DNA from 4 places in the Paenibacillus paludis genome. Region 3 is predicted to be linked to each of the others. Evidence: riboswitches for the same ligand, from Rfam matches in the RefSeq annotation. Region 3 holds a riboswitch; each other region holds the start of a gene.
What was found. A riboswitch is a leader RNA that binds a small molecule or an ion and turns the genes downstream of it on or off. The one in region 3 is predicted to bind cyclic di-GMP.
Positions count from the first base shown of each region.

Region 1 (3,196 bases), on a different contig from region 3:
CAAGAAATCTGCAGACAACAGCGGCCGAAAGTCCAAACATTCCTTGCAGTGACTCCCGTAACAGTTGTATCTGAAGGCTATCGCGCAGCAACAGCGCGCTATAAACATTCTAGCATCTCGAGGTTGCTGTTTAGCTCGTAGCTCACAATAACAATCCGGTATTTTCGCGTCAACACATAATGAGGAGGGTTCCATATGAAACTGGTACTTCTATCAGGCGGTTCAGGTAAACGTCTCTGGCCATTGTCCAACGATTCACGTTCGAAGCAATTTCTGAAGGTACTTGAGAGCCCGACGGGTGAACCGGAATCCATGGTGCAACGGGTATGGCGGCAGCTGGAGGAAGCTAATATGTCGGGTTCGGCTTATCTGGCTACCGGCCGCAGCCAGGTGGAAATGATTCAGAGCCAGCTTGGCAGCGAGGTGCCTATCATCGTTGAGCCGGAACGCCGCGATACGTTTCCTGCGATTGCCCTGACAGCAGCCTACCTGTATTCCATGGAAGGCGTTTCGCCAAGCGAGACCGTGGCCATCCTGCCGGTCGATCCTTATGTGGAAGCCGCCTTCTTCGATACAGTAGTGCAGCTTGAGCAAACGATGCAGGAGAGCGGAGCGAACCTGGCGCTGATGGGTGTAGTACCCGAGCATGCTTCAGAAAAATACGGATATATCATTCCTACCAGCGCAGAGGCGGGAGCAAGCGGCTATCTGCAGGTAAGTCACTTCCAGGAGAAACCTGACCGTGAGCAGGCCGAGGAACTGATCAGCCGGAATGCCCTCTGGAACTGCGGCGTGTTCGCGTTCCGCCTGGGTTACCTGCTTGATATTCTGCAGCGCAAGGGATTGCCGCTGAACTATGAGGAACTGCAGAAGCAGTACAAACTGCTTGCTTCCATCAGCTTTGACTATGAAGTGGTGGAAAAAGAGGAGAAAATCGTAGTTCAGCCTTATGACGGATTCTGGAAGGATTTGGGCACCTGGAACACGCTGACCGAAGAAATGAACAGCAACCATGTGGGCAAAGGGTTCGTGACGGCCGATTCCGAAGGCACTTGCCTGATTAATGAGCTGGATATTCCGATTACGGTGATCGGCGCGAAGGATCTGATTATCGCTGCCAGCCCGGACGGGATTTTGGTTACCCATAAAGCGGAGAGTCCGAGAATCAAGGAAGTGCTGAAGTCTTTTGAACAAAGACCGATGTACGAAGAACGCCGCTGGGGCCATTATAAGGTCATAGATTATGTGAAATACGATGAGGGAAATGAAGTGCTGACCAAACGGATTTTTATCGAAGAGGGTAAAAATATCAGTTACCAGCTGCACCATAAACGCAGTGAAATCTGGACATTTGTCAGCGGTGAAGCAAGCATTGTAATTAATGAGAAGATGCATAATGTGAAGGCGGGAGATGTGGTGCGTATACCGGAAGGCACCAAACATGCGATTCTTGCGCTGACGGATGTAGAGTTTATCGAGGTACAGACCGGCTCGGAACTGGTAGAAGAGGATAACATCCGCATCACCTTGGATTGGGAAGATATAGCTTTGCAACAGTTTATCTCTTAGGCCTAAACAGTCTATTTACCCAATTGTTGCAGATCCAAAACAGGCATTTAGAACCATTTATTAATTTATTTTTATTAATGCTCTAAATAAAAACTTCATAGGGACGATACTTACGGTAAGAGGGATAAATCCTTCCAAAACGACAAAGGCAAACCTAATCGAAAGATAGGGACGCAAAGCCATAGGGCCTTCGCAAGAGTGGCAGCCTGGCTACCGAAAGGAAGATCATTTTGAAAACTTACCGTAAGTCTCGTCTGCTGTCCACCTTGCTGTCTCTTGCCGTATTGTTAACCGCTATGCCTTTAGGATTTGGGCTGTCGCCTTCAACCGCAGAAGCCTCATCAAGCACAGCAGTGCCGGTTAATCCGGACGCTTCAGCCGAAGCTGTCAAGCTGCTTAGTAACCTCTATTCCATTACCGGAAAAGGGATTATCTCTGGACAGCACGATTATTTGGAGAGCCCGGATGAATTCAGCAACAAGTTGAAGGGAACAAGCGGAGAATATGCTGCTCTTCACGGATATGAGCTTGGCGTAATTAGCGGCCAGTCGGAGAGTACGGCTGCATCGCAGCGCAAGAATGTGGTGAACAGCGCGATCAACTGGTACAAGAACGGCGGCATTGTCGCAATGACCTTTCATCAGAATCTGCCGGGGACGGCTTACCTCTGGTCCAATGTGCAGAAGCCGCTCACCCAAGCGGAATTTAACAGGTATGTAACGCCGGGCACGGCAGAATACGCCAGCCTGATCACGGATCTGGATAAAGTGGCGGTGTCGCTCAAAAGCTTGCGGGATGCGGGCGTTCCCGTACTTTGGAGACCTTATCATGAAATGAACGGCAACTGGTTCTGGTGGGGGAAGAAAAGTAATTTTGCTGAACTGTGGAATATTATGTATGACCGTTTCGTGAACGTTCATCAATTAAACAATCTGTTGTGGGTATGGAACCCCAATGCACCGAATGCCTGGTCTGATCCTTATGCGCTGACCTATCCGGGCGCAAGCAAAGTGGATGTTCTTGCAGCAGATATATATGATAACGACTATATGAATAAGTACTATGACAGTTTGCTTAGTCTGGCTGCCGGTAAACCGATAGGCATTGGTGAAAACGGTGAGATGCCCAGCACGGCCAAACTGAAGCTCTCCCAGAAAAATTTCGTTTTCATGATGAACTGGGGAAAAATGCTCTATGAGAAAAATAGCACAACTACGATTAAGAGTTTCATGAATGATAGCTATACACTGACCCGGAATAAATATAAGAGTTGGAGTGCACCAGCCGTTGCGCCAACGGCAACACCGACACCGACACCGACGCCGACACCAACGGCAACACCGATAGCAACGCCAACGGCAACACCGATACCAACGCCAACAGCAACGTCGAAGCCGACGGCAATGCCAACGCCTGACTCTAATGATTCAGTGGAAGCGCCTGTGGTGAGCGGACTTAAGGGAGAGTACTTCAAAAACATGACGCTTTCCGGTACGCCCGCCTTGGTGCGCAATGATGCATTGCTTAACTTTAACTGGCGCCAGGGTTCGCCGGATCCTTCAATCGGTATAGATTCCTTCTCCGTCCGCTGGACCGGTCAAATCAAGCCAACGTATAGTGAGACTTA
Region 1 is NZ_JBGJZP010000007.1:240,333-243,528, forward strand. It holds gene ACAN56_RS16070 (sugar phosphate nucleotidyltransferase) at 196-1,569, shown strand; cyclic di-GMP riboswitch class I at 1,707-1,787, shown strand; gene ACAN56_RS16075 (PA14 domain-containing protein) at 1,800-3,196, shown strand, end outside.
Region 1: it holds a riboswitch for cyclic di-GMP, as region 3 does, so the genes downstream of both, ACAN56_RS16075 (PA14 domain-containing protein) here and ACAN56_RS09170 (anti-repressor SinI family protein) in region 3, are expected to answer to the same signal.

Region 2 (3,196 bases), on a different contig from region 3:
CGGTGTGGCCACCGCATGCCGGATTAACATTCAAGCCGTTTCCCAGGTCGGTGTGACCTCCGTGCTGGCATTGACCTTTTATCAGGACCCTTATATCGTGTGGAGAGTCGCGGAGACCTTAATCGGCGTGCTGATTGCCTTAATAATAAATATGATTATCGTCCCCCCCGGGGGGTTCGTCAAGGTTAAACGCCTGGCACTGGAAGGGACCCTGCTGCTGGCCGATGCCTTGACCGGACTCGCCGCAGAGAGCAGCAGTTCCAAGCAGGCTCCGGAGAGGCTGGTGCGTTCCGGACAACTGCTGGCGAAGAGCGACAAGCAGCAGAAAGAGCTGCACTATACGTTATCCCATTATCAATGCCGCGGCGGATTGCGGTCATTGACACAGGCAACCTCGCATCTGCAGAAGGTTCACCGCTACGTCAAGGAGATCGCCGAGGAGATTTCCCTCCTGCCTGCACATTATGCCGCAGCTGACTGGATGACAGAGGTCGTAACGGCAACCGCAGACTGCATCGCCTTGTATGGAACCAAGACTTTGTCCGATGCCGAATGCACCCGTTCGCTCCCCGAAGCGCTGCGCCGTGCCCGGGATCTGCAGTTCGCCTGGTTCTCCGAGCTGCAGGGTCAATGCTCGCTGACAGCAGTCCGCGATCTCGGAGCCGTCTTCTCCCATCTTAACCGGGTGCTGGAGGAAATTGAACGGGCCGATTATGCAGCCACAGTTATACCGGCACCAGCCTCCGTCCGGTCCGGAAGCGCGCGCGCCGTACATCTTGTTAAAAGAGGGCTCTCCCACAAGCTATAAGCTTGGGAGCGTCCTTTTTTTTGCAGAAACGACCCTGTCCTTTGAGAAAAAGGCAGGGTCGTTTTTGCTTGTAATATCGCTTGGACTCAAAGCCGTCCCTTTTAAAGGGATACCAGAGAGATTTATTATTAATAAGTTGAAAAATTAATACTAAAGTACTAGAATTAAGCTTGTTTGTAGATTTATTTTGGCAACCAATCCAGTATTGAACATTCCCTGTCGATTTGAGTCGATTAAATGACCTCATGCTGAATGTATATCATTGATCTATTTTTTTAAAGGCAAACTTCCCGAAAGGGCAGGACGCAAAGCGATGGGCCTAAGAATGTGAGACTATCCATTCATGGTCGCCAGGCTGCCAATTGAGATGTGACTTGGGTACCGGTAGATTAAGACAATCTATCATAGTCCATGATGCTCTTTTCTGTACAGATGCCATTGATTATACGAAGAAGCGAGGTTAGAGTAATGCCACAGCATATCATCGAGAAATTCAGGCATGTATTTCATACCACAACGCCAATCGGGAACCCCGATCTTCCGGCTCTGCCCTCTGTGCAGGCTAAGCCGCTCCGTGGGGGAGATGAGGATAAGAACGGACGTATTATCGTACAGAACAACCAAATATTCATCACTCCTCCTCTGCCCGGCGGCAAACCCGCTGTCATTTCCTCCGTTCACCCTGTGGTGTTGAATATTAACCGGAAGACGGTGACAGATCCTACGGAAGTAACCCCCACAGACCGTATCACCTGGGAGATTTGCGAGAAGCCGCAGTATCAGATTACCGTATCCGAAGATAAACTGAAGGTCTACTTCACGCTCTACCGTGCAGAAAAGTACGCCTGGAAGCTCGCCAGCTCCCCGGCTGCAGCAGATGTCACGGTCCGGGCGGAACCAAATTGCGGCCTGCTGCTGTCCACCCTTACGGTGGACCAGATTATCGCCGGCTTCAAGAAAAGCTCCATTATGCGCGATCTCAATATCCCGGCTCTTTATGCAGAGCTGAACAACCCTACCTATCTCCCGGTCTGCATCGCAGAGGGTAAAGCCCCTATTCCCGGCAAGAATGCCCGGCTGGAGCTGTTATTTGCTGAGGACAGGGAATATGAATTCATTCGGACTGCCGATCCTGCAGATTTCCCGAACCATCCAAGGGTTCCCTTTGTCCAGGAGGGAGAGGTCATTGCCTGTAAGCTGCCTGCGGAAGAGGGAGTGCCCGGCATCGACGTGTATGGCGGAATTATTCCCTCCCCGCCGCCGCAAGACATTCAGCTGGTCACTAAAGAATGTACAACCCTGCTGGCGGACGGCGGGATCGTCTCCCTCCGCCAGGGAAGGCCCCGCTTAACGGGATGCGGTCTGAACCGCAAGGTTTTTGATTTCCCCCAGACATATCTTGTTCCCGGGGATACGGACCCCGAAGCCGCCAAAATGATGTTCCCGGGTGATGTGGTCGCCACTAATGATATCGGAAACCAAACCATCCTTGAGGCGTTGGGAAATGTATACATATACGGCGATGTTACGCATGCGACAATCACAGCTACAGGCAGCATTTTTGTCCAGGGCAAGGTTGTCAGCAGCCAATTGTACTCCGGTCATTATGGAGCGAGACATAACCGCCTCTGCATGTACTCCGCTCTCTTGATGGAGGAAATGACCAGTCTGAGAAAAGCGTCGCAGCAGTTGGCGAATACCGTCCAATCACGCCAGCAAACCGTAAAATACGGTCTGGTCGTTATGCTGCTGCTGGAAAGCAAATATGACCATCTCCCCGGCCTGATCAGTGATCTCCAGGATGTTATTGCCGGGATGAATCCCGATTATCCTATCGACACCGGGCAATTAAGACATATGCTGGAGGTATTCCTGCACCCGGGGCAGTTCACCGATTTCTTCACGGATGCTGTTCTAAGCACCTTTCTGAGGCTGTTGCAGGATTTGCATGACGCCATATCCGGGATGCAGGAGGAGAATACACAGATCGACATTGCCTCGTCACAGCATAGCATTATTAAATCCGGCGGAGATCTCCATGTTCATAAGGAGGGGATTCTGCACAGCCAGCTGTTCTCTTCCGGCGATGTCCGTTTCGTAATGAACGAAGCGGAGTGCACGGACTCCTCAGTCGAGGCGGCAGGCTCCATCAGCGCACAGACTGTAGGGAAGCAGTCCTCCGAGAAATCGGTGCTTACCGCCGGCAATAATATTACAGTCCGCAAAATCTGCAACAGCGAAGTGACGATTGGAGAATACACCGCCAAGATCGACGGGACAGATGAAGAACTTGTCTTCACTGCCCAAAGCCTGCGGTTAAGAAATCAGGCGCATTAGCCTTCCTCTGCCCCAAAATATCTGATCTATATAGATTGAACTTATAATTCT
Region 2 is NZ_JBGJZP010000025.1:6,510-9,705, forward strand. It holds gene ACAN56_RS30505 (FUSC family protein) at 1-808, shown strand, start outside; cyclic di-GMP riboswitch class I at 1,079-1,171, shown strand; gene ACAN56_RS30510 (flagellar assembly protein A) at 1,277-3,145, shown strand.
Region 2: it holds a riboswitch for cyclic di-GMP, as region 3 does, so the genes downstream of both, ACAN56_RS30510 (flagellar assembly protein A) here and ACAN56_RS09170 (anti-repressor SinI family protein) in region 3, are expected to answer to the same signal.

Region 3 (3,196 bases):
GCGTTAGATTGGCTTGGCTGAGCAATTGTTCGAATACCGGGATATCGTTATTTTGTGCGGCTGTTAATTGATTAAAATCGACCTCATATGGAGAAAGTCTCTGGTTCACTTCATTGACTTGCTGCTCCAGCTCTAATTGCGAGCGTGTTAGATAGCCTTGAAGCTCAGCTAAAAAAGCAGCCGCGCCGGCCGCAGCCTCACGCGTTTGTGCAGCAGCCTCTTGAATACCTCCAATACGTCCCTCTGCGGTCTCCGAGTCCGTATTCTTATCCGTTATCTCCGCTAGCACCTCTCTCGCCGCTTCACGCTGCTGGACCGCAAGCTTCATCGCTTCGCTGGCTTGGTTGGCAATGTGATCGACCGTGCTTGGAAACACAAATGCTGTGGTGATATTGGATGATTCGGTTGCTGCGACGTTAGTCAGCAATGCATACGTGGGCGTTGTAATTTGGCCGATGCCATAAGCCGAAATCACTACGATCCCTGCAATTTGGGGAAGCGTATACCGACGGATGTTTCTATTCCGGGAAGAACGTGAAAGCCTCACAGGAGCCTCTCCTTTAGCTGCTTGCAATTTCCTGCAAACAAGGTAATCTATTAACACCCAGCCTTTATGACGAACGATATTCGTTCGTTATTAAGAACCATGACGTAAGTATATGCCATTACTCCTACAAATCAAAAATCTCATTTTGTTGCAATATTCTTAATAAAGAACGATTTATAGTTAAAATTCTGCTTTTAGCTTCATTTTCCTCAGCTTATCGTACTTTTTAACGAACGTTTTCGTATGAAAAATCTAAATGATACCGCAGAGGGAATGAAAATAATGGGAATGTGGAGTGGAAACGACATAAAAGGGGGATCATTCATACCGGAACTGATTCTATAGTGCTTTGTCCGTCTTCCGGTTATTTGTTATACTGTAACAAAAAGTACGGAGGGGCGTTTTTATCGTGCCAGATAATATGGGAAGTCGCATCCACCATCTCCGTCTGGAAAAAGGCTTGTCTCTTTCGGAGCTTGCGGATAAGGCTGATGTGGCGAAATCATACTTAAGCAATGTGGAAAGAAATATACAATCTAACCCCTCTATTCAATTTATTGAAAAAATCGCTGACGCACTTCAGGTATCCATTCATGCGCTGCTTTACGGCGAGCCTTCCGATGTGCAGGAGTCACCTCTGGATGGAGAATGGTCCCGGCTCGTACTGGAAGCTATGGCTTCGGGTATAAGCAAGCGGGAATTCAAAGAGTTCTTGGACTATCAAAAATGGCGGCTGGAGCAGAAGGATTCCTGATTCATGCAGGTTCCTTCTACTTCCGGTCATACAGAAAGGGCACAGCGGAGAGATCCGCTGTGCCCTTTCTGTATGTACAAAAACTTTTAACAACCAACTGCTACATCGCCTGCAAAGTCTTCTCATTAAAAAATTGGCGGATTTCATCCGCTTTGATGCCCGCCTGCTTAGCCGACATCAGCAAATAGACCCATTCTAAATCCAGATCAACTGTCTGCAGTTCTCCGTTGTTCCCCTGGTTGGACTTATCCAAGAAATCTCCTCCTAAGATTACGCGTCCCCAGGCAGTCCGGCCGTCGTAGTATTTCTACATTAGACCCGAGACTTTGTGCCCCTGTCTTTCGGCAGGTTTACCCTTTACTGGATCCTTTACATGAAAGGATCTGGTTAGAAATTCATGAAACCGTTATCCGCAATAACATTATACAATATCTTACACGAAAAGTGTGTCGATTTATGGGAATATTGTATAATTAGAAACGAAAAATAATTGATTATTTTGCCAACTGCTTGTACGAATTACTCGATAATCCCAAAAAATTGTAGAACAAGCCTCTTTATCTATATATGTATATATGAAAACTGAAAACAACATTTTTATTTCGTTCATTTCAATCACACCGCCGCATCATTTTCATATAGTTAAGAAACCAAACTTATAATAGTTCTGTATGAATTAGGCACTGAATCATACCGTTTTGCGAACGGATTCAACCAAAGTATGAATTGATTACCCGCCTTGAAAGTTGCACAATAAGATGAGGAATGAAACCGCAAACATCGAAGCTCCACAAGGGCGCCGGCGAAATTTTGGCGCGCGTGGAGTTCATCCGTTAGGAGGATGTATTCATGGCAGCCAAAGATCCCTATAACGAAACTGTGTGGAGCAAGTATTACGGACCCAATCTGGGTTACATCCAAGAGAAATATGAGCAATTTGTAAAAGATCCAACTTTAGTAGAGCATAATTACCGCGATCTCTTCACCCTTTCCGGCCCCCCTCCATTGGCTCCTGATGCCGAACAGGCACCGCTGCCTGTGGTTTCAGGAGATACTGAGTGGCTTAGAAAGGCCGTAAGGGCATCCAAGCTGATCGCCAATATCCGCATACATGGCCATATGGCCGCCAATATCGACCCGCTGGACCGGGGAAACAATCCGATGGCGAAATATTTGGAGTACGAAACCTATGATCTGACCCGCGAGGATTTAATGGCTATGCCCGCCTCGCTGATCTGGGAGAATGCCCCGAATGACGTTCATACTGCTTGGGATGCCGTTCACCGGATGCGCCAGGCCTACACGCAGACCATTGCCTATGAATTCGGGCATGTGCGTGACGAGCAGGAGCTGCGCTGGCTGAACAGCCAGGCGGAATCTACCAGCTCTCCCGCGCCTCTAAACAACACAGAGCGCAAAGAATTGCTGAAAAGGCTGATTCAGGTAGAGCAATTCGAAACTTTCCTTCATAAAACTTTTGTCGGCCAGAAACGCTTCAGCCTGGAAGGCAATGACGCCTTGGTGCCGATGCTGGATGAAATCGTGCGTGCTGCCGCTCATGACGGTGCGGAACATATCCTGATGGGTATGGCGCATCGCGGACGGCTTAACGTCCTGGCTCATATCCTGGGCAAACCTTATGATATTATTTTCTCGGAATTCCATCATTCGCCGAACAAGGAGCTGTTCCCTTCCGAAGGCTCCATGGGCATCAACTACGGCTGGACCGGTGATGTGAAATATCATCTCGGCGCTGACCGCGCCGTCCGTGAAGGAGAAACCGTCCGTACACGGATCACTCTGGCCAACAATCCGAGCCACTTGGAATTCGTCAATCCGGTGGTTGAGGGCTTCACGCGTGCGGCCCAGGAAGACCGCAGCACTCCGGGTCTGCC
Region 3 is NZ_JBGJZP010000004.1:103,934-107,129, reverse strand. It holds gene ACAN56_RS09180 (hypothetical protein) at 1-547, opposite strand, end outside; gene ACAN56_RS09175 (helix-turn-helix domain-containing protein) at 969-1,301, shown strand; gene ACAN56_RS09170 (anti-repressor SinI family protein) at 1,402-1,554, opposite strand; cyclic di-GMP riboswitch class I at 1,582-1,666, opposite strand; gene ACAN56_RS09165 (2-oxoglutarate dehydrogenase E1 component) at 2,151-3,196, shown strand, end outside.

Region 4 (3,196 bases), on a different contig from region 3:
TCAGCTCCGCGCAGCATTACCGCATATAGTCCGGAAGCTATAATTCTGGATTGAACAACGGCGTCTTCCGCCGCAGTCACTCCGCCAATATAGTTCCATATGCCTTTTGCCGGATCGTTGCTATAGATTCCAAGCTTCTCACGACCTGTCGTCCAAGGCGCTTCCTTCGGGTACCCTACCGTCAGCTTGGCCGGCATCAGGAACGGAGCACTCGCTTGCACCTGCCACGCAGAACCTGCCTTCAGCAGTTTTTTGCCTGTTGCGTCGAGCAGTACTTCTTTCTCCAGCTCAGCTTGGGCCAAGCTTACAGTGGTATTGTCAGGGAAGGTTCCTGCTGCAATCTCCAGCCGTGCCCAGCCATTCAGTACAGACAAAGTACCTCCCGCACTTCCGATAACCTGACTGTCCTTGGCTCCGGTCACTACAGTGGTCTTCACTTCCGGGGTTGCACCCGGACTCGGATCTGCGCCTGGATTTGGAACTGCACCTGGAGTTGAGGTTGTCCCTGGAGTTGGAGTCGTTCCTGGCGTTGGGGTTACCCCTGGACTTGGAGTGGCTCCCGGACTCGGAGGGGTTGATCCTTCTTTCAGGTCTATCGACTCTATGTAATCATCCTTCTTGCTGTAAAGCAGTTTATCCCCGGTAATGCCGATCAGCTTCGTTCCGGGCTCTATTGCTGGCAGTGATTTCACTGCATATGTAGTAAGGTTCACTTGCTGCAATGTGGCAGCACCGTCCCTTTCCTCTTGAAAAACTGCCTGTCCTTCACCTATCGACATGAAGGCATACTGGGTTCCTCCAGGCTTCATCTCGGTGAGATCCACAGGCAGAGCAGTTAGGTCCTTGATATTCAAAATCACATATTTGCTCTCGGAAGACCCATTTTTTTGCTTAAACAGCACATCGCTGCCGTTAAAAACAAACCAGTCCACATAGCTTGCTCCGCCCAAACTAACAAGTGCACGCGTAGCCCCGCTTTTCAAATGGAGCAGACTGAGCCCCCCGTCACGGGCATTCTTATACACCACATTGCCGCCGGCCAGCACCGGGAAACGTCCTTCGCCGAGGTCGGCTTCAACACCCGTAGCCAGATCATGATAGATCATGCTGCCGTAATTTTTGCGCTCGTACCAGACTACACCGACTCCATCTGTAGTCGGATTGCCATATGTGCCAGACTGTTTGTTAAGCTTTCTTCGGGTACCCGTCTCAAGATCGGCAGTGTAAATATCCCAGTTCAGTGAAGACTCCTGCTCTGTTCCTTTGTCGGCCCACACTGCAACGTTGCCGCTCACATAAGGCGCATCCTTGGCGGATGAACCCGATGTAAGAACAGTGCTGGCACCACTGGCCTGATTCATCGCGTGAACCTGCTTCACCCCGTCGGCCTCTGCTTCCAGCCATACAATCTGGTCGCCGGATACGTTATAGTCCGTTCTACCCGGATCGGTCCCGGCAGCCAAAACCTGCTTCATGCTAAGGCCTCCGCTAAACAGGCCCACAAGCATACTCACCGCCACTGCGGACACAACCGTCCGCGAAAACTTCCCTTTCCTTCTAAACCTCATTTACTTCTCTCCCCCAGCGCTATTTGTAGGCACGCCAAAAAACCAAGTGCCTTGAGCGGCCCGGCTGTCTTAACATCCTCCTTTGGATGAAGTAGACCCGTGGCTTTGCGTCTCCGACTTTCGTACGGATTTGCCTTTGTTTCAAACTCGGTTTTTCTGTCCCGTTATGGGTATGCAGGTGTGACTTTAGTTGTACAGGACTCTTTCTTTATCGGAATTTATCCCTATAAAATTAATAAGTCCTAGTTCTCCCTTACTTATATACCTTTTCCTTTTTTAGGAAATAGTCCTCGTTCTTCGGCATTTGTAAAGATTTAAAACAAATTTAGAAACAAAAAAACGGCATCTCTGCCGTTTTTTTGTGTTATAGACTCTCAGGATTCGAACCCAGGCCCTATATAAAGGATTTCACTAACTACTCCTGCTTTAAATGCTTGGCTGCGGCTGCAGGTGCAAACAGCGAGCTTGCAAGCAGAGCTACCGTTCCTTTATACACTGCGTGCGACGCTGCGACACTTCCTAAATGTCCTCCTATGTGCAGGTGAATCACTCCGTGAAGAGAGGACCAAATCGTACCTACAATAAATTCCGCATTTGAATCACCAGCAATTAGGCCTTGCTCTTGAGCGCTGACAATCACGGACAACAAGCGCCGCATAGCAGTAACAGTGCCTTTCATGCTCTGCTCATCCGGTTTGAAATCTGCAAATGCTCCCCCAAACATCAATTTATAGTAGCTGGTATAGCGCTGGCCAAATTCCCAATACACTTCTGCCAGATTAATTAAATACTGCTGCAGATCCTCTGACTGTGAAGCACTCTCAAATTCGCTCGAGAGTATTTTGCAGCCCTCCAGATATAATTGCTGGGCTAAACCTTCTTTATTAGCAAACAGACTGTAGATGATCTTGGTCGAGCAACCCATCTTCTGAGCTACTTTTCGCACGGTGACAGCTTCCGGCCCTTCTTCCTGAAGAATAAAGGCTGCTGCATCAACTACGAGTTGACGAAGACTAGCTGTGTTCTGTAAGCGGGCTTCCTGGTAGGTTGTCAGCTTTCTATTGCTTGCGTCAGCAAAATTATTAGGTTCATTCAACTTAATCGCCTTCTTTAGTTATGTTGTTATTCTCGGGAAACGCAGTTTCCAATCATATACCACGCATTCTATACAGTCGATTCCACAAAGTCAATCATACATGCACATATCTTCTTGCAAATTTTAAAAAAGAAGGTTTGACTTTCTCCAGCCAGCAGGTTACTATGATTTCAACAGGAAACACTGTTACCAACTAACAAGCTAATATTGCTTTGGGCACTACGTTTAAAGTAATTTTTTTCGCACAATCGGTAACATCGTTTCCTAACGAATACATCGTTTTAATAGGAGGAGTAATTTTATGAATATTCAAGGAAAATGGTCGCTAGTCACAGGTGCCTCTTCCGGCATTGGCGAACAATTTGCAATACAGCTGGCTAAACAAGGAAGCCATCTGGTTCTCGTAGCCAGATCTAAGAACAAACTCGATGACTTGGCAGCGGAACTCGAAAGAAGCTATAACATCAAAGTCAAAGTCATAGCTATGGATCTTACGGAAGCAAGTGCACCAAGCGAATTGTTCCAGCAATGC
Region 4 is NZ_JBGJZP010000005.1:265,640-268,835, forward strand. It holds gene ACAN56_RS12020 (S-layer homology domain-containing protein) at 1-1,568, opposite strand, end outside; cyclic di-GMP riboswitch class I at 1,620-1,713, opposite strand; gene ACAN56_RS12025 (TetR/AcrR family transcriptional regulator) at 1,984-2,664, opposite strand; gene ACAN56_RS12030 (SDR family NAD(P)-dependent oxidoreductase) at 2,966-3,196, shown strand, end outside.
Region 4: it holds a riboswitch for cyclic di-GMP, as region 3 does, so the genes downstream of both, ACAN56_RS12020 (S-layer homology domain-containing protein) here and ACAN56_RS09170 (anti-repressor SinI family protein) in region 3, are expected to answer to the same signal.